One region of the Microbacterium sp. SGAir0570 genome, then DNA from elsewhere that is predicted to be linked to it. Evidence: predicted binding sites of a transcription regulator. Region 1 holds the regulator's gene; the other holds the start of a gene.
The links. The regulator HspR, encoded in region 1, represses chaperone genes until heat shock. The targets are predictions, from matches to a motif close to AAGTTGAGTCNNNNNGACTCAACTT.

Region 1 (10,244 bases):
CGCCCAGGTGAACCGGGCGATGTGGGAACGACCCGCCGCGACCAGCGCCGCACGAGCGGCATCGTCGTCGAGCGACTCGACGGCCGCCGCGAACGCGCGCGGGTCGCGGGGCGGCACGTAGAGCGCACCGTCACCACCGACCTCGTGGAAGATCTCCATGTCGCTGACCACCGCCGGCACCCCCAATGCGAGCGCCTCGGCGATCGGCAGCCCGTACCCCTCGTCCAGACTCAGCGTCGCGAGCATGCCCGCATCGGCCAGGAGGGCCGCGTACTCGGCATCCGTCACCCCGCCGTGGAAGACGATACGGGCGTCGGCGGGCGCGAGCTTCTCGAGTTCGGCGCGCCGGCTGTCGGAGATCCGGCTCAGCAGGTGCAGCGTACGACCGGGCAGCCACTGCATCGCGCGGACGAGCGTCTCGACGTTCTTGTAGGGCATGAACGAGCCCATGTAGACGATGTTGCGCGGCTTGGCGGCTCCCGGCATCGCCGTCGACGGCGCGAGATCCGCCAGACGCTGCGGAGCGTTGGGGAGGACGACCACCTCGCGCTTGGTCAGCTTCACGTCGGCGAACTGCCGCTTGCTCGTCTCGCTGACGGTCGCGACGAGGTCCGCGGCGTTGAGCGTGGCGCGCTGGGGCGCGTACGAGAGGTGGAAGAGCCGCCAGCCCAGGCGCACGAACCACGGCAGATCGCGGGGCGGCGTGCGGTGACGGTAGTAGATCGTGTCGTGAAGCGTCAGGATGAGGGCGAACCGCCGGCCGAGCGCGCCGATCGTCTGCATGGGTGAGTAGACCACGTCGGGCCGATGCCGGTTCAGCCGCAGGGCCGCGAACGGCTCGAGCATCGACGTGGGGGCGTGCAGCACGACGTGCGGTGCCCCCTCCGGCAGGAAGGGAACCTGCGCGGGGTCGTGCACGATGAACGTGACCTCGACGTCCTCGGCGGGGGCCGCCGCGAAGACGGCGTGCGCGAGCTCGTGCGAGAAGCGGCTGATGCCGTCGTGGAAGTCGGTGCGGATGTAGCGCGCGTCGAAGAAGAGCCGCATCGTCACGCGTCGAGCGGCTCGCCGCGGTAGAGCTTCTCGAAGGTGTCGAGGGTGCGCTCGATGTCGTGGATCTCGACACCGTCGAGCGAGGCCTGCTGCATCCGCAGGTACTCCTCGGGAGAGGCGGTGAGCACCCGGCGCAGCTTGTCGGCGAGATCGTCGACGTTGCCGGGCTCGAAGAGGTAGCCGTTCACACCGGACTGGACGAGGTGCGGCAGGGCGACGGCATCCGCCGCGACGACGGGCAGCCCCGAAGCCATGGCCTCCATCGTCGCGATCGACTGCAGCTCGGCGATCGACGCGATCGCGAAGACGTCGGCCCGCGTGTATGCCGCCCGCAGGTCGGCCTCGTCGGTACGCCCATAGAACGTGACGCGGTCGCTGATGCCGAGCTGCTGCGCGGTCTGCTCGAGGTTCCGGCGCTGGTCGCCGCCGCCGACGATGTCGAAGTGGACGTCGAGCTCGGGGGCGAGCTTGGCGACGGCCTTCAGGGTGACCTCGACGTGCTTCTCGGTCGTGAGGCGCCCGACGAACAGGATGCGGCGGTGCTCGCGCGGGGTGAGGTCGGGGGTGTAGTTGCGCTTGTCGATGCCGCAGCTGATCGGGATGACGCCCGAGATGTCGATCGTGTCCTCGAGGAACTCCGCGGCCTTGCGCGTCGGCGTGGTCACGGCACGCGACATCAGGAACGTGCGCTTGGCGTCGTCCCAGCAGAGCTTGATGATGATCTTGTCGAGGAACGGCGGGAGCGTCGTGAAGTCGATGACGTTCTCGGCCATGACGTGGTTGGTCGCGACGACGGGGATGCCGCGCTTGCGCGCCTCGCGCGTGAGTCCGCGCCCGATGACGATGTGCGACTGGCTGTGGACCACGTCGGGCTTGACCGAGTCGAGCACGCGCCGCGCGTAGTGCTTCGAGCGCCAGGGCAGCACGAAGCGCAGCCAGTCGTGCGGGTACCAGCGCCACCCGGGCAGGCGGTGGACGGTGAGGTCGGCGCCCTCGATGTTCTCGGTGAAGATGCCCGACTGCGAGTGCTTCACGCTCGGCGTCACGACGTGCACGTCGTGACCGCGGGCGGCCAGGCCGGCGGAGAGCCGCTCGGCGAAACGGGCGGCGCCATTGACGTCGGGGGCGAAGGTGTCGGCGCCCATCACGATGGTCAGGGGCGCGCGCGTACTGTCGGCGGGAACACCCTCGGTCGTCGTGGATTCGGTCACGGGTCAGGCCCAATCTGTACGGCGGAGTGCCGCCGGCTGTGGCCGACGCGGCGGGCCTGAGCTTACCCGAGCGGTCTTGGGGCTTCCGGGAGGCGGTGCGGCGTTGGGGGAAACCGGGCGGCACGGGCCTGCGCCGCGGGCTGCGCGGCAGACGGGGGCGAGCACCCAGGCGGCATCCCTAGGCTGTGGTCATGGCCCGACTCGAAGCCGATGCCGATCCCGCCCGCTGGGTACCCGTCACCGAATCATTCGGATTCTCCGGACGCCGCGCCCGCAAGCGCGCCATCGGGATGCTGCTGAGCCAGGCGAACGCCGCGATCGGCGCCGCGCCGCGCCCGGGCGGGCGCTTCGCGGCGTGGGCTGCGAGCCAGGCCGTGCCGATGCTCATGCGCCGCGCGAACGGGCGCGTACGGGCCTGGATGTGGAAGGCCGACCCCGAGCTGGTCGTCGTGCTCGCGCAGATGCAGGAAGCGACGCCGCAGGTACGCACCGCGCGGGCGATGATGCCGATGGAGTACGACGACACCGAGGACTTCCGCTCCCCCTACCTCGGGGCGGGCGAGAAGCTCGTGATGACGCTGCCGCCCGATCCGCGGACGCCGCCGTTCGTCTCGTACACGTGGGACACCGGGACGCATCTCGTGACGCTCTCGGCCGTGTGCAGCGACCGCGAGCGCGTGGGAACGGTTCTGGACGAGCTCGATCACCTCGCCCGCTCGCTCCGCGTCGTCGACGACCTGACCCTCGACGAGTCGGCCAACACCCTCCGCCTCCCACCCGCCTGATCGCCGACCCGACGCAAAGCGTCGTCGATCACCGGCCGGAGCGACCTTTCGCGTCGGTTGGGCGCAGAGTCGCGGAGGGCCGGGGTCAGCGGGCCAGCGCCTCGCGTGCGCGGAGGAGAATGGCGCGCCGCCGCGCGCCGCGGTGGGTCCTGTTCACCCGGATGACGCGCCAGCCGAGGCGAGCGAGGTCGTCGAGGCGGTCGACGTCGCGGCCGTACTGCGCGTCGTCGAGCCGGTGCTGCTGACCGTCGTACTCCAACAGCACGCGCCGCTCGACGTCGACGAGGTCGCCAAAGGCCACGAAGCGCCCGGCCTCATCGCAGATGACCGCGTTGACCTCGAAGGTGGTCATTCCGAGGTCTTCGGCGTCGAGACGCAGCTCCGTCTCCGCAACGGAGTCGGTGCGTTCCCGACAACGTTCGTACGCGAGTCGGAGCGCGCGTACGCCGCGCCGACCGGACCACCCCGCCACCGCTCCACGGAGCTGCTCGATCGACAAGACAGGATCATGCCTGCGCATGAGAGAGTCTGCCGCGATGACGAGCTCGCGTTCGCCCATGAGCTCGGCCGATTGGCACCAGGCGACGGCCGGGTGCGCGATCGGAACGGGTCCGAATCGCCACGGACTCGCCGCCGCGGCTTCGTGCCCGCGCACCCCGGCACCACGGGCACGCCCGAGCGGTCGCGGCGCCGCGACATCCACCTGCGCGCGCAGCCGCTCTGGGATCCGGCCGCCGACGAGAGCCACTGCCGTGGCATGACTGATGTGCTCGCCCGGGCGCAGTTTCGGCAGATAGGCGGTCACCAGCGCGCGCACATCCGTCACGGGCGCACGCGAGCGGATGCCGTGGAAGGGCGCGGCCAGGTCGGCCGAACGGAGTCTGCCGCGCGTCACCCCGGTCGCGCGCGCCGTCCCGACCGTGAAGGCACCCGGCAGCGCCTCGGGAAGCTCAGCAGGAGTGCGTGCCACCCGTCCAGGCTGGCGGCCCTCCGCACCCCAACCCGAGATCTCCCCAGCCCGTTCGACATCCGATCTCCGTCGCCCCGCCTGTGCAGGACCCCTGCTCACATCCCCGCCACACGCGCGAACCGACCCGAATGGTCGGTTCGCGCGTCGGATAACGCCCCTTTGCGTCGGGTCGCTACGACTGCGGGGACGCGGGCGGGTCGGAGGGGCGGCGGTAGAGCACGACCTCGGTCGCCCGGCGCACGCGCGCGCCGTGACGCAGGGTCACGACCGCGCCGGTGGCGCCGGCGGCGAAGACCCGCGCACCGGGACGCTGCTGCATCTCGTCGCGCAGTCGTTGCTCGAGGTCGCGCACCTCGCGGCGGAGCCCAGCGACCTCGTTCTCGAGCTCCAGGATGCGCGCGATGGCGGGGAGGCTGATGCCCTCCGCAGACATCCGCGCCACTTCTCGCAGCTGCCGGATGTGACGCAGCGAGTATCGACGCGATCCTCCCTGCGTGCGGCCCGGCACCACCAGGCCCAGCCGGTCGTACTGCCGGAGGGTCTGCGCGTGCATGGCCGCGAGCTCCGCCGCGGCCGCGATCGCGAAGATCGGGGCGTCCTCGTCGATGTCGTCTTCAGCCATGGTTGGTCACCTCCTGGGCGTCGAGGGTGTCGCCGTCCAGCCCGCCGCCCCCGTTCCGTGGGATCGGGGACGGCGAGCGAGCAGCGGGTAGATCAGCCGCGCGCCTTGTTCATCAGGTCGGCGCGGGGGTTCTCGCGGGGCTCGACCTCCGCGAAACGTTCGAGGGCCGCTCGGGCCTCCTCGTCGAGATGGGCGGGAACGGCGATTTGTACCTCCGCCAGAAGGTCGCCCGTGCCTTTGGACGTGCTCACGCCGCGCCCCTTGACCCGCAGGACGCGACCCGACGGGGTGCCGGGCGCGACCCGCAGCTTGACGGGGTCGCCGCCCAGCGTCGGCACCTCGATCGTGGCGCCGAGGGCCGCCTCGGTGAAGGTCACCGGCACCACGACACGGAGGTTGAGTCCGTCGCGCGTGAACACCGGATGCGGCCGGACGGTCACGCTCACGACGATGTCGCCCGGCTCTCCGCCATCGGGCGAGGGACGCCCGCGACCGCGCAGCCGGATCTTCTGCCCGTCCTTGACCCCGGCCGGGATCTTCACCTTGAACGGCTTGCCGTCCTCGCCCTGGAGCGTGACGGTGTCGCCGCGAACCGCCGTGGCGAAGTCGAGCGTCGTCCGCGCCGTGACGTCGGCGCCGCGCTGCGGGCCGCCGAAGCCCTGGAACCCTCCGGTCGAGCGGCCGAAGCCGCCCGACCCGAAGCGACTGGACCGCCCGGTCTGCTGGTTGAACATCGCGAAGATGTCGTCGAAGTCGGCGCCGCGCGCTCCGGCGCCGCCCCGCGCACCCTGGTTGAAGGCGCTGAAGACGTCCTCGAAGCCACCGGCGCCCTGGCCACCCGCGGTGAAGCGGGCGCTGCCCGACCCCATCGCCCGGATCTGGTCGTACTCGGCACGCTGCTCCTTGTCGGAGAGCACGGAGTACGCCTCGCTGATCTCCTTGAACTTCGCCTCGGCCGCGGGGTCGCCCTGCGTCGAGTCGGGGTGGTACTTGCGCGCGAGCTTGCGGTAGGTCTTCTTCAGGTCGCTGTCGGAGACGTCTTTGGAGACGCCCAGCACCTTGTAGAAGTCCTTATCGAACCAGTCCTGACTGGCCATGTCGTTGCCTCCTATTCGGCCGGCACGGCGACGACGACCTTCGCCGGACGCAGCTCGATGCTGCCGAGGCGGTAGCCGACCTCGACGACCTCGAGGATCGTCGGCTCGGCCGTGCCCGGGGTGGGCGCCTGGAAGATCGCCTCGTGCTGCTGCGGGTCGAAGGCGTCGCCGGCGGCGCCGTAGGACTCGACACCCAAGCGCGCCACGACCCCGCGGAGCTTGTCCGCGATCACAGCGAGCGGCGATCCCTCGACGAGGTCACCGTGCTTGTCGGCACGGTCGAGGTCGTCGAGCACGGGCAGCAGCCCCTTGGCGACCGACCCCTTGGCGCGCTCGATCTCGGCCTCGCGCTGGTCCTCGGTACGCCGACGGTAGTTGGCGTACTCGGCCTGCACGCGCTTGAGGTCGAGCAGCAGGTCGTGCTCCTCGGCCGGCGCCTCGGCGACGGCCGCCTCGTCGGACTGCGTCGCTCCGAGGATGTCGTCGATGGTCAGTTCGTCGTCCGCAGCCGCGGCGTCGGCGGCATCCGATGCTCCGGGGGCCTCGTGCGCGTCGGGGCCGGACGCCTGGGCGTCCGACCCCTCCTCGCCGAGGACCTCGTCATCGCCGTGCGGCTCTTCGAAGTCCTTGTCGGTCATGATTACTTCTTCTCGTCCTCGTCTTCGACGACCTCGGCGTCGACGACGTCCTCATCGGATGCCGCCGCACCGGTGTCACCGGTCGGAGCGTCGGTCGGGGCTCCCGGCGCCTGGTCTGCCTGACCCTGCGCGTAGATGGCCTCGCCGAGCTTGCCCTGCGATGCGTTGAGCTTCTCGAACGCGGTCTTCACGGCCTCGTCGTCGTCGCCAGCGAGCGCGGTCTTCAGCGCGTCGACGTCGCCCTGGACCTCGGACTTGACGTCCTCGGGGAGCTTGTCGGCGTTGTCGGCGATCAGCTTCTCGATCGAGTACGACAGGGTCTCGGCCTGGTTGCGGACCTCGGCGGCCTCGCGGCGCTTCTTGTCCTCTGCCGCGTGCTCCTCGGCCTCGCGCACCATGCGCTCGATGTCGTCCTTGGGCAGCGACGAGCCGCCCGTGATCGTCATCGACTGCTCCTTGCCGGTGCCCTTGTCCTTCGCCGAGACGTGCACGATGCCGTTCGCGTCGATGTCGAAGGTGACCTCGACCTGCGGGATGCCGCGGGGTGCCGGTGCGATGCCCGTGAGCTCGAACGTGCCGAGCGGCTTGTTGTCGCGGGTGAAGTCGCGCTCGCCCTGGAAGACCTGGATGGCGACCGACGGCTGGTTGTCGTCGGCGGTCGTGAAGGTCTCGCTGCGCTTGGTGGGGATGGCGGTGTTGCGCTCGATGAGCTTCGTCATGATGCCGCCCTTGGTCTCGATCCCGAGGCTCAGGGGGGTCACGTCGATGAGGAGGACGTCCTTGCGCTCGCCCTTGAGGACGCCGGCCTGCAGGGCGGCGCCGACGGCGACGACCTCGTCCGGGTTCACGCCCTTGTTGGGCTCCTTGCCGGCTTCCTTCTTCACGAGCTCCGACACGGCGGGCATACGGGTGGAACCACCCACGAGCACGACGTGGTCGATGTCGCCGACCTTGATGCCGGCCTCGCGGATGACGTCCTCGAACGGCTTCTTCGTGCGGTCGAGCAGGTCCTTGGTGAGGTCCTCGAACTTCGCGCGCGACAGCGTCTCGGACAACGAGACGGGGCCCGAGTCGGTGAGCGAGAGGTAAGGCAGGTTGATCGAGGTCGACTGCGAGCTCGAGAGCTCCTTCTTCGCCTGCTCAGCGGCCTCCTTGAGGCGCTGCAGCGCGATCTTGTCGCCGGAGACGTCGACGCCGGTCGTGTCCTTGAACTGCTTGATCAGGTACTCGACGATGCGCTGGTCCCAGTCGTCACCACCGAGGCGGTTGTCACCGGCGGTGGCGCGCACCTGGATGGTCGAGAAGTCGTCGTCCTTGCCCACCTCGAGCAGCGAGACGTCGAAGGTTCCACCACCGAGGTCGAAGACGAGGATGAGCTCGTCCTCCTTGCCCTTGTCGAGACCGTAGGCGAGCGCGGCGGCCGTCGGCTCGTTGATGATGCGCAGGACGTTGAGACCCGCGATCTCGCCGGCCTCCTTGGTGGCCTGGCGCTCGGCGTCGTTGAAGTACGCGGGGACGGTGATGACGGCGTCCGTCACCGTGTCGCCCAGGTACTGCTCGGCGTCGCGCTTGAGCTTCTGGAGGATACGGGCCGAGATCTCCTGCGGCGTGTACGCCTTGCCGTCGATCGACTGGGTCTTCCAGTCGGTGCCCATGTGGCGCTTGACCGAGGTCAGCGTGCGGTCGACGTTGGTGACGGCCTGCCGCTTGGCGGTCTCACCGACGAGGACCTCGCCGTCCTTGGTGAACGCGACGACCGAGGGGGTCGTACGGAGCCCTTCGGCGTTGGCGATGACCTTGGGCTCGCCGCCCTCGAGGACGGCCACGACGGAGTTCGTCGTGCCCAGGTCGATACCCACTGCACGTGCCATGAGTTGTCTCCTTACTTGCGGTTCGAATGGATCGGAAGTCTGCGGCGGCCCAACCTGAGCCGCGATGACTCAACTGTACTCGCGCCGGAAAACCCTGTCAAGAGAACTTGAGTCTGGTCGTATCAAGTTCGACGATAAGCAGCGTCAGCCGCATGACGATGGACTGAGGAAAAGCTGAGTAACCCTGAGGCGGCATCATCGGATCCTCCCAGGGGAGCGCTATATGTTGAGTCCACCCATGACAAGAAGCGTGAACCCGAACTCGCCTCTCGTCGACATCGAGCCCGCGATGGGCGGTCGCCGAGCGTTCCCGCGCGCACGGAGGCGCTCATGACTCGCAGCGCTGTCGTCATCGAGGATGACGACGACCTCCGTCACCTGCTGACCCAGACCCTCGAACAGCACGGCTTCGCCGTGCATGCCTTCCCCGACGGCCCGGCCGGCGTCGACGCGGTGCGCTTGCTGCGCCCCGACCTCACTACCGTCGACGTCAAGCTCGACGGGATCGACGGGTTCGAGGCCGTCCGCCGCATCCGGGCGTTCCACGACGGGTACGTGCTGATCATCAGCGCCGTCGACGACGAGACCGCGACGGTCGAGGGGTTCCGCAGCGGTGCCGACGACTACGTCATCAAACCCTGGCGCCCCTACGAGCTGCGCGCCCGGATCGACGCCCTGATGCGCCGCCCCCGCGCCCTCCAGCCCGGCGAGGCGGCGCCGGGGGCGTGGCTCGAAGCCGGCGGGCTGCGGCTGAGCCCCGGCTCGCGCCGCGTCGAGCTCGACGGCCGGTCGCTGGATCTCACACGCTCCGAGTTCGACGTCCTGCAGGCGCTCATGCAGCGCCCCGGCGACGTCATCGAGAAGGCGTGGATCGCGCTCATGCTGCGCCGGCAGAGCGGCGCCCACGGCGAACACGTCAGCGGACATGATCTCCACGCGGTCGAGGTCCACCTGATGAACCTGCGGCGCAAGCTCGGCGACGACGGCCGTACGGGCCGCTGGATCGAGACGGTGCGCGGCATCGGCTACCGGTTCGCGCGTCGCGACTGAAAAGCACGCTCCCCCGCCCGGCGACGGATACGCTGACCCCGTCGCGATGACGCGACGCGCCGCCGACCGGCGGCACCGAGTGTTCACGGAGAGGTCGTAGCGTGCCCGGCATGTCACCCGAGACCGACCCACCCGGCGCGGGCCGCTCCCCGCAGGCATCCGATCCCGGCGTGCCGGCGCCTCCGACGGCCGCCGACACGCAGGCACTCGGGCGCATCGCCGCCATTCGGACCCGCGACGTCGACGAGCAGCCGATCCCCCGCAAGGCCGTCGTGTCGTGGGCGCTCTGGGACTGGGCGACGCAGCCCTTCAACTCCGTCATCCTCACGTTCGTCTTCGCGTCGCTGTTCCTCGTCTCGGACTCGTTCCTCCCCGCCGACATCGCGGCGCTGCCCGACACCGACCCGGTGAAGGAGGCGGCGCTGGCCGAATTGGCGAGCGGCTACGGCGTCGCCTCGACCGCCGCCGGCATCCTGATCCTGCTGCTCGCCCCCGTGCTGGGACAGACCGCCGACCGGTCGGGGCGGAAGAAGCGATGGCTCGGGGTGTTCACCGTCGTCCTCGCGCTGCTGCAGTTCGCCCTGTTCTTCACCTTCGCCGACCCGGCCTTCTTCTGGTACGGCGCGATCGTGCTCTCTCTCGGCGCCGTCGTCTCGGAGATCGCGGGCGTCAACTACAACGCCATGCTCGTCGAGGTCTCGACCCCCCGCACGATCGGACGGGTCAGCGGTCTGGGCTGGGGCCTCGGCTACATCGGCGGCATCATCGCCCTGGCCCTCGTGGTCGCCCTCACCTTCGCCGACTGGTTCGGGATGGACACCAGCAACGGTCTCGCCTACCGGCTCATCGCCGTGGGCTGTGGCGTGTGGACGATCGTCTTCGCCATCCCGCTGATGCTGAACGTGCCCGAGCGCTCCGCACCCCACACCACGGAGAAGGTCGGCTTC
Region 2 (10,244 bases), 360 kb from region 1:
TGCGTTCTCGATGACGCCATCCGACACGAAAGCGATCGTCTCGAGAGCGTCCGGCTTCGCGATCGGCAGGTCGACGACGAGCGTGACCACGAAGGGTCCGCTGGCGGTGTCTCGGCCGTGGGCGTGCACGCGCTCATCCTGACAGACCCACGGCACTGCGAAGGCCGAAAACCGGATGCCGCCGAGGTGGCGCCTCGGCGTTTCCGATGATTACGAAGAGATAACGGAAAACCCTTGCTCGTCGTTACCTCGTCGTTATAGAGTGCTCGCACGGTAGCTGTTTTGCTGTGGCAGCCACCGGCATGTGATTGCAGGAAACTCTTGGTGCAAAGGGACGAGGGCCCGACCGAATGCCTCTTCGGTCGGGCCCTCAACTGCGTCCGTGGGTCGCGCGCCGGCCGCGGATGACGAGCGCTCAGGCGCCGCCGCCACCACCTCCGCCGCCTCCCCCGCCGGCCGATCCGCCGCCGCTGGAGCCACCCGACGTCGACGACGACGAGGACGCGGCCGACGAGAGCGTGCCGATGCCCGCGGAGAAGGACGAGGCGTCGAAGGCACCCGAGCCGGAGTACCAGATCGGCGCACTCACACCCGCTGCGGCGTAGGCCGCCGTCAGGTGCTCGGCCCACTCCTTCTCGCGGCCGAACAGCACGGCGTACGGCAGCAGACGCTCGTAGATCCGCAGGACCTCGCGGGGGTCGTCCGTCGCGACCGGTTCGCGCTCGGCGCCCGTCGGCGACTGCAGCATCCGGATGCGGTCGGCCTCGGCCCACCGGATGAAGAGGTCGAGCCCGAGCAGGTGATCACGAACCTCCGCGCCCGCGGCCGACAACGGATCGCCGGCGACCGCGAACACGACCACGATGAACGACGCCCCCGCCAGCACGATGCCGATGATGGGCAGCGCCGGGTGGACGTATGCGCTCAGCGCGAGCGCCCCGAACAGGATCACCAGTCCCGCCGCGATCGCCCAGGCGGCGACGGGCCAGCCGCGCACTCCCCTCGGCACCGGCTTGTACATGTCGCGCCCGCGGAGGCTGTCCTTCGCCATCTTCAGCGCCCGCTGGGACTCGGACGACAGCCGCGTGTCAGAGGTCCCGAAACGGTAGACCTCACCGCGTCGGTGATTCGGGAACATGCCGCGCAGGAGCCTGCGCCCGTTCTCGTCGGCGGCCCGGGGATCGACGAGCTCCGCCTGCAGCTTCGCGCGCCCCCAGCGGCGGTGGCCGTCGTCGACGATGCGGATGGAACCGAGGAGCGCGAGCTCGAGGATCTCGGCCGGAATCGCCTTCGAGGTCTTCTGCAGCAGCACCGCCGCATCGAGTGCGTCGATGCGGCGCGGCGGTGCATACTCCGCGATGACCGTCGGACGCCCCGGATCGTCGCGGAGGTACCGGCGGCGGTTCCGCAGCGCCCAGCCGGTGGCACCGGCGAGGAGCACCGCTGCCCCGGACTGAAGCCACCCCAGAGGCGAAGCCAGGAACCCGGTGTCGTATACCTCGAACGCGCCCTCGTCGAACCCGACGGCGAAGCTGAGCGTCTCGTGCGGTGCGAGGTCGGTCGCCGAGGCGGTGATCGTGGTTCCGTCCGGTGAGGCGATGATCTCGGGACACGGAGTCGTGCTGTCCTGCTCGCCGATGTAGCAGGCCTGACGCCCCGCGAGCGAGGCCGCGAGGACGGGATCGATGTGCAGCGTCGCGGTCACCTCACGGAACGGCTGCTTCCAGTCGGTGCCGTTGACGTCCCAGTAGAACTCCAGCCCGGTGTCGGCGAAGTCCCACACGACGTTTTCGAGGTCGTAGGTGAAGACGAAGGTGTTCCGCCCGTGCAGGTACCCGGGCTCGCGCGTCAGGATGCCGAGCGTGCCGTCCTCGCTGTCGGTGTCGACGGGACGGGCCTGCCCGTTCTCGTCGGTGACGGAGATGAGCTGCGGATGCAGCGGCTGCCCGTTGTAGGTCTCGGGCAGAAGACGGCGCATGCCGCGGTTCTGATCCGACTCGGGGAACTCGGCGACGAAGGTCTCGACGACCCGCATCCGCGCCGTGCCGTCCTCGTCGCGGGTGAGGGTGTAATCGACGGAAAGCGAATCGAAGACGAACGCGTCGACATCGGCGGATTCGTCTTCGGATGCCGCGGCGGGGGCCGTCAGTCCGAAAAGGCCTGTGATCAGCATGAGGACCACGACCGCGAGTGCCGCCCGGGTGCGACGCATCATGCCGACCAGCTTAGGCGGGCAGTAAAGTTGTCGCCATGAGCGATCGTCGTCGTGCCGTGGCAGCGTGGGAGAGCCTGTTCCGCGCGCAGCACGAGATCTTCGACGACATCAGCAACGACTTCGCCGGCGATGAGCTCACGCAAGCCGAGTACGACGTCCTTCTCACGGTCGTGCGCGGCACCGGTCATCGGGCGCGGCTGCGCGATGTCACGGCCAACATGCTCATCAGCCAGCCGAGCGTGTCGCGCCTGGTCGACCGGATGGTCTCGCGCGGCCTCATCACCAAGTGCGGTGACCCCACGGATGGGCGCGGCGCAATGCTCACGGCGACCCCGGAGGGCGTCTCAGCCTTCCGCCGGCTCGCTGCGGCCCACGGTCGCTCCATCGCCGAGCGGATGTCGGTGCTGTCGACCGAGGAGCTGCAGCAGCTCGAGCAGCTGACGACGAAGCTGCGCCGCCTGCCCTGACGCCCGGCGGAGCGGTCGGGCGGCGTCCCGCGGTGTCGTGGGGCGTCGCGCGGTGTCGTGGGGCGTCGTGCGGTGTCGATTCCTCCCCAGGCGGGACGGTGACCCGATGTTCCTTAATCGAACATAGGTCCGACTCACATGTCGCACCTTGCTGGCATCATGGGAACGTGACAGCGAATGGCGTGGGTGGCGAAGTGGGACGCGAGACCCCCACACCGTCGCAGGCGCTCGCTCTCTCGCGGTACGCGGAGGCGCTCGACCTCTCTCACGCCGCTGACATCGCCCGCACTCGGGCGCTGGCCGATCTGGGCCACGCCGCCCTGCACAACGCGCGCCGCGACGGCGTGCGCGGCATGGCGTCGGATATGGAGCTGCGGTCGGTGGCAGCCGAAGCGGCCGGGATGGCCCGGCTGACCGACCGCCGACTGCAGGGTGAGATCGACCACGCGATGACGGTCATCGACGACTACCCCACTGTGTTCGACGCGTGGGTGCAGCGGCGGATCGAACGCGGACACGTGGATCTGGTGGTGCGCGTCGGCGCGGGGGTGCCGGCTGCGATGCGGGATTCGTTCGCGGAGGCCGCGATCGGGGTGTGTGAGCGGGATGTGCCCTCTCGCGTGCGGGGTGCGCTGGAGACCCTGGCGGCCCGGTTGCATACGCAGACGTTCACAGAGCGGCACAAGACCGCGGTCGCGGAACGGTGCGTGCGCGTGTTCCACGGAACCGACGGAATGTCGAACCTCGTCGCCACCCTTCCGACCGTCATCGCCGCCGGGATACTCGACCGGCTCACGCAGATGGGACAGTCGGTGAAGGACGCCCGGGTCGCGGGCACTGGCGGTGCCGGGGCGGGCGGGGCGGATGCCGCTGGCCGGGGCGCCGGCGCGGATGCCGGGGAGAGTTCGGCGGCGGATGCCGCAGAAGCGGGCGAGCCCGCCGATACCCGGACGATGGACCAGCTGCGCGCGGACATCCTGGGCGACCTCGTTCTCGGCGGCGCGCCCGTGGTCGACCCGACCTACGGGACCGACCGGGCCGGTGGGCTGGGGGCGATCCGGGCACGCGTGCAAGTCGCCGTCGCCGCGGAGACACTGATGGGCAAGGACGAGAACCCCGCCGAAGCCGTCGGGGCCGGGCTCGTCGATGCCGACACCGTCCGACGACTCGCCGGGCAGGTCAGCGAATGGGACCGGCTCTTCATCGACCCGGTCATCCGCACACCGGTCGAGATCGACACCTATCGGCCCACCGCATCGATGAAGAAACTCCTGATGGTGCGGGACCAGCACTGCCGGTTCCCCGGATGCCGGCGCGCCGCGATCCGGTGCGAGATCGACCACACGATCGATTACGCCCTTGGCGGCCACACCCACATCTTCAACCTCGCCCACCTCTGCCAAAGACACCACTCGATGAAGCAGTTCACCAAGTGGGAGGTCAGACAGATCGGAGGCGGGGTTCTCGAATGGACCTCGCCCCTCGGCAGGACCTACCGCGAAGACGTTCCCATGCCGGCCGTCTGCTTCACCATCGACACCGCGAGCCCGCCACGGGATGCCGGAAGCGGCGGGCCACCGACGGACGAACCTCCACCGTTCTGAGTTCGGGGCGTGTGCCCGCGCACGTTCCGAGGCCGGGCACGACGGACTCGCGCGCCGTTGGTCAGCGGTGACGCATCGGCTCAGCCGCGACGCATCGGCGCATCCGCGCATCCGCGCATCCGCGACGCATTCGGCACCGACCCGCACGCGAAGGGCGGCCGCCGCCCCCGAGGGAGCTGCGGCCGCCCGTCGTGCGAACGCGGATCTGCGCGATCAGTTCTCGATCGGCACCACCGGCGCGGCTGCGTCGGTCGTGACCTCGACCTTGCGCGGCTTGGCCTTCTCGCTGACCGGGATGGTGACGGTGAGGACGCCGTTGTTGTACGTCGCGGCGATGCCCTCCGTGTCGACGCCCTGACCGAGGTTCAGCTGACGAAGGAAGCTCGCGGCTTCACGCTCGCGCGTGATCCACTTCACTCCGTCGCCGCTGGTGAGCGTGCGCTCGGCGCGGATCGTCAGCAGCTGGCCGTCCACGTCGATGTCGACCGAGCCCGGGTCGATGCCCGGCAGGTCGGCGGTCATCACGTAGTGGTCGCCGTCACGGTAGAGGTCCATCGGCATGCGACGGGGGCCGCGGCGCGTGTCGAAGAGGCTCGAGGCGATGCGGTCGAGGTCGCGGAACGGGTCGTAAGTAGCCATCGATCTTTCCCTTCTCTGATGCTTCATGTTGAGATCTGGAAGTTGAGCCCTGTCGACTCAACTGCATTCAGATTAGCACTCTCCCCCATCGAGTGCCAAGGGTTCTCGCACGGCGAACAGCGCCCCGGAGACGGGGCGCGCAAGGGCCTCTCAGCACTCGACGACGTTGACGGCGAGCCCGCCCTCGCTCGTCTCCTTGTACTTGTGCGACATGTCGATCCCCGTCTGCCGCATCGTCTCGACGACGGCATCCAGCGAGACGTAGTGCTGCCCGTCGCCCCGCAGCGCGAGGCGCGCAGCAGTGACCGCCGTCGACGCGGCGATCGCGTTGCGTTCGATGCACGGGATCTGCACGAGACCGCCGACCGGGTCGCACGTGAGCCCGAGGTGGTGCTCCATCGCGATCTCCGCCGCGTTCTCGATCTGCGCGTTGCTGCCACCCATGACCGCCGTCAGGCCCCCGGCCGCCATCGCGCACGCGGACCCGACCTCGGCCTGACACCCGCCCTCCGCACCCGAGATCGAGGCGTTCGCCTTGAAAAGCGAGCCGAGCGCCGTCGCGGTCAACAGGAACCGCCGAATCCCGCGCCGACGGTCGAGATCCTCCGAGGCCAGGCGCGACTCCGCCGCGAACCGCCACCAGTACATCGCCACCGCAGGAACAATCCCCGCGGCCCCGTTGGTGGGCGCGGTGACGACGCGTCCGCCCGACGCGTTCTCCTCGTTGACGGCGAGCGCGAACGCACCCAGCCACTCCCCCGGGAGCTCCCGTCCACCCGCGGCTTCGGCCGCCTCGAGCTGCGCGCGCATCGCACCCGCGCGCCGCCGCACGCGCAGCATCCCGGGCAACGTGCCCTCGGCACGCAAGCCCGCATCGACGCACCCCGACATCGCATCCCAGATCGCGTCGAGCCCCGCGGCGACCTCAGCCTCGGGCCGAAGCGCCTCCTCGTTGCGGCGCGCGAGCCCGGCGATGCTCACCCCGTCGCGCTCGCACAGCTCGAGCAGCTCGGCCGCCGTGCTGAACCGGTACGGCCACGCGACATCGCTGCTCGGTCCGCCTCCCGCTCCCCGCGGAGCGGCGTCTGCCCCCGCCCGGCGGATGAAGCCACCCCCGACCGAGAGATACGTGTCCGACGCGACGAGATGCCCGGCGGCATCCCACGCGCTCAGCGTCATCGCGTTCGGATGCTCCGGCAGTCGCGTCCGCGGCTCGAAGGTCACATCGCCTCGCGAGAACGGCACCGGATGCCGGCCCGCGAGCAGCAGAGGTGAGCCGTCCGTCCAGCTCGTCCACGCCGCGCGGACCGCATCGGGATCGACCGTCTCGGGCGCGTGGCCCTGCAACCCCGCGACCACCGCGTCGGGAGTGCCGTGCCCGATGCCGGTCGCTCCGAGCGACCCGTACAGCACGCAGCCGACGCGCACGACCTCGGGCAGCCTGCCGGCGGCCTCGAGCCCGACGGCGAAAGCTCGGGCGGCGCGCAACGGGCCGACCGTGTGGGAGCTCGAGGGTCCTACACCGATGGAGAACAGCTCGAACGCCGAGACGTAAGCGCTCACACCTCCAGGCTACGCCAGCATCTGCCGTACGCACCGGGCGACGTCAAGGGCCTGCCGACGGATACGCCACGCGCCTATCGTCGCGACCGATGACCACCCCATCCCACCCCCGTCTGGCATCGCTCAAGGCAGCCGCGCGCACCGCGGGTGGCGAGGCCTTCGCGGTCTCGCGCCTTCTGCTCGCCGGCAAGGCGGCCCTCGCCGCCGCGATCGCCTGGTACCTCGCGCCGTATGTGCCGTTCGCGCACGACGAGTACTCCTACTACGCGCCGCTCGGCGTGCTCGTGAGCATGTACCCGACGATCGCCGACTCCGCCAAGGCGGGCCTGCAAGCGCTGGGAGGCCTGGCCATCGGCATCGTGATCGGCCTCGCGGGACTGTGGATCGTCTCCGGACCCAGCCCGCGGATCGTCGGCGTGGCGATCGTCGTCGCCGCGGGCGTCGCCGTCGGCGGCATCCGAGCTCTCGGCACCGGCCGAGACTGGATCGCCATCGCGGCGCTGTTCGTTCTGCTGCTGGGCGCGAACGACGCCGGCGGCTTCTCGGTGTCGTACCTCGTGACGATGGCGTTCGGCGTGCTCATCGGGGTGGCCGTCAACCTCGCGCTCGTCCCACCCCTGTACCTCCGGCGGGCCTCCACCCGCCTGTCGCAGCTGCGCGACGCGGTCTCGGACCGGCTCGAGATGCTGGCGACCTCGGTCGCCGCCGGCGAACCCGCCGATTCGGCGGGCCAGCGCTACCTCGGAGAGATCCTCGACGCCGTCTCGGCCGACGTGCGCGAGGCCGCCCGCAGCCGCAAAGCCCATCCGCTCGCTCGGCGCCGCCGCGGCATCGAGGCCGAGAACGACCGTCGCTTGAGAGCGCTCGAGAACACTGTGCGCCAGACGATCGAGCTCGGCGACGGCATCGACGGCCTCCCCCTCACCCCCGACGCCGCGCCGCTGCGCGCCGAGCTCGCCGAGGCCGTACGGGCCACAGCGCAAGCCGTCGCACGACCTCTGGGCGACCCGGCGACGGCAGCCACGGTCGAGGATGCCGAGAAGGCGCTCGCCCGCGTCGTCGCAACGGTGCCCGCGGACGGCGATGGTCGCATCTCGCCGTGGACGCGCACCGCCGTCGATCTCAGCCGGATCATCGAGGCATCCCGCCCGTTCTCGTGAACCGGTGAATCAGCGAGCGGCGATGCCCAGCACCCGCTCGAGGTACGGACCCGAGAACTTACCGGTCGGGTCGACACGCGCCACGAGCTCGCGGAAATCAGCGAGACGCGGGAGCGAATCGCCGATGGGCATCGAGAAGACCTTGCCCCAGTGCGGCCGGGGGTCGAACGGAGCGAGCACGCGCTCCACATTCGCGATCGCCTCGCGGACCGCATCCGGTTCGTTCTTCCACGTGAAGTGGATGCACACACTGTCGCGCCCGAACCCGGGAGAGAGCCAGAGGTCATCGGCGGCGACGGTGCGCAGCTCGGTCACGAGAAGGGCGGGCTCGACCCGGTCGGCGATCGAGCGCACGGCCGCGATCGCCTCGACGGCCACCGCACGGTCGACCCAGTACTCGGTCTGGATCTCGTCGCCGTTGGACGGGGTCGCGTCGATGCGGAAGTGCGGCAGGCGCTCGCACCAATCCCCGGGGATGCCGCCCTGCTCGGTCGTGTTGTCGACTCCGTCGGCCGCGGGCGAGTCCGCCTTGACCCTGACGCGCCGAGCGCTCAGCACGCGTTCCGGCATGTCGGCGGCCGACGCGGCGTCGAGGCGCTCCTTGATCCACACTTCGCCGACATCCGGCGTCTTCCAGCGGGTGAAGACGCTGACGCTGTAGCCCGACGCCGTCACCTCGTCGAAGCGCTCGAAGAGATCGTCCCAGGTGAGCCCGGCATAGGTGTCCTGGCGCACCTGGTAGGTCGGCTCGATCGCGAGCGTCAGCCGGACGACCGGCCCGAGTGCGCCGAGGTGGACGACGCTGCCGGCGAAGTCGGCGTCACCGGCCGAGACCGTGCGCAGCTCGCCGTCCGGAGTGATGAACTCCAGCGCCCGCACCGCCGTCGCGAGCGACCCGTTGCCGTCGCCCGACCCGTGCGTCGACGTCGCCGTCGCACCACCGACGGAGATGTGCGGCAGTGAACCCATGTTGTGCAGCGCCCAGCCGTGATCGGCGAGGTGCCGAGCGACGACGGCATAGCGCGTTCCGGCTCCCACCGTCACGGTCCGCGCATCCTCATCGACGATGATGTCGGCGTCGAGCCCGGTGAGATCGAGCAGGACGCCGGCCGTGTCGGCGAGGTCGTTGAACGAATGCCGTGTGCCCAGCGACCGGATGCGGTCGTGCGCGGCGACCATGCGTCGAGCCTCGTCGATCGTCGTCGGTGCGAGTACAGCTTCGGCGGTGAAGGTGTGTGTTCCGGCCCAGTTCCGTTCGGTCACGCCCCCACGCTACGCGATGACCGCTGAGAATGTGCAGCACCACAACAAAGTCGTCGGCGTGGAACGGAAAACAAAGAAGCCCCCGCAGAGCGGAGGCTTCTCGTTCACTGTCTCAACACAGTGTGCGCCCGAAGGGACTCGAACCCCTAACCTTCTGATCCGTAGTCAGATGCTCTATCCATTGAGCTACGGGCGCAGTGCCTGGGAATCTCTCCCGGGCCGTCGTCAAGCATAGCCCGCTCTCGCGCAAAGAGCGAATCGAGCACGGAACGGCTAGTCGATCACCGGCGCAGCCGCGGAATCCACGGCCTCATCGCGCTCGGCCGCCTGCCGCTGGACATTGCGACGCTGCGAGCGGAGACGCGGGAGGTCGACCATCCGCAGGGCCTGCATGCGCGCCGTGCGCATGCGCTCGTAGTCGGGTTCGAGATCGGGCCGCGCCGCCTCGATGCGAAGCGTGCGGTCGATGTTCCCGGCGACCTCGGCCCACGCGGCCTCCCGCGCATCAGCGATGAGCTTGCGCAGCTCCGCCTCGTCGGCCGCGCGCTCGCGGAGCTCTTTGGCGATGCGCAGCGACTGCTTGCGACGTCGACGCAGATTCGACACGTCCCGGCTGCGGTAGTCGTGCGTCCCGCCCGAGTCGCTGTAGCGGCCGCTCGCGGCCTTGCGTTCGCGATGGGTGCGCTCGGCGTCGGCCTCGGCCTCCTCCGCGAGAGAGATGAGGGCGTCGCGCGCGTCGTCCAGGAAGCGGTCGGCCTCGAAATCGCGCCCGTCGGCGAGGATGTCGACGAGGATGGCGTTCTTGAGCGCGAGGCGGGTCGCCGCGGAGGCGATGTACAGCCCTTCGGCGACGATCTCCGAGCTCTTGGTACGCGCTTGACGGGTGGCCAACGCTGCCCCTCCTCACCTCACCCCAATCCTACGGGGCGCGCGCCTCAGCCGAGCTTGGCGATGATCGCCGCGATCCTCCTCGCGCGGGTCTCCGGCGCCTTCGCGGACTCGACGTTCCCGACATGCGCCTTCCGCGCGCTCGGCGGCAGTCGGTCGAACGCTTCCCCCGCGCCGGCGTCCGTCAGCGCGGCGGCGAGATCGGTCGGCACCTCGACCTCCCGCGGCGCCTCGTCGAGTTCGATGTCGACGACGATCGCATCGCCTCCCGCGAGGCCGCTCTCGCGCCGCCGCTCCGCCGAGAAAGGGATGAGCGCGAGCCCCCGCATCGACCCCACCGTGCTGCGGAAGGCGAAGCCGTTGACGGCGACCGAGACGGCGGGGCGACGACCGCCACCGAGCGCATCCAGGATCGAGAACGGCACCTCGATGCCGGTGTTGTTTC

Region 2: a site for HspR is predicted at 4,965-4,989, ahead of C1N74_RS03470 (Hsp20/alpha crystallin family protein). Genes of this name have one in related genera too.

The regions. Positions count from the first base shown of each region.
Region 1 covers NZ_CP027929.1:385,620-395,863, reverse strand. The annotation lists gene C1N74_RS01870 (glycosyltransferase) at 1-1,047, opposite strand, end outside; gene C1N74_RS01875 (hypothetical protein) at 1-11, shown strand, start outside; gene C1N74_RS01865 (glycosyltransferase) at 1,050-2,198, opposite strand; gene C1N74_RS01860 (hypothetical protein) at 2,456-3,049, shown strand; gene C1N74_RS01855 (hypothetical protein) at 3,135-4,019, opposite strand; gene C1N74_RS01850 (heat shock protein transcriptional repressor HspR) at 4,192-4,641, opposite strand; gene C1N74_RS01845 (DnaJ C-terminal domain-containing protein) at 4,734-5,738, opposite strand; gene C1N74_RS01840 (nucleotide exchange factor GrpE) at 5,750-6,376, opposite strand; gene dnaK (molecular chaperone DnaK) at 6,379-8,247, opposite strand; gene C1N74_RS01830 (response regulator transcription factor) at 8,578-9,297, shown strand; gene C1N74_RS01825 (MFS transporter) at 9,408-10,244, shown strand, end outside.
Region 2 covers NZ_CP027929.1:750,559-760,802, reverse strand. The annotation lists gene C1N74_RS03490 (hypothetical protein) at 1-129, opposite strand, end outside; gene C1N74_RS03485 (DUF2207 domain-containing protein) at 416-2,215, opposite strand; gene C1N74_RS03480 (MarR family winged helix-turn-helix transcriptional regulator) at 2,251-2,682, shown strand; gene C1N74_RS03475 (HNH endonuclease signature motif containing protein) at 2,850-4,286, shown strand; gene C1N74_RS03470 (Hsp20/alpha crystallin family protein) at 4,500-4,925, opposite strand; gene C1N74_RS03465 (L-serine ammonia-lyase) at 5,076-6,488, opposite strand; gene C1N74_RS03460 (FUSC family protein) at 6,578-7,648, shown strand; gene C1N74_RS03455 (FAD-binding protein) at 7,658-8,911, opposite strand; tRNA gene C1N74_RS03450 (tRNA-Arg) at 9,035-9,107, opposite strand; gene C1N74_RS03445 (hypothetical protein) at 9,185-9,802, opposite strand; gene C1N74_RS03440 (YdeI/OmpD-associated family protein) at 9,847-10,244, opposite strand, start outside.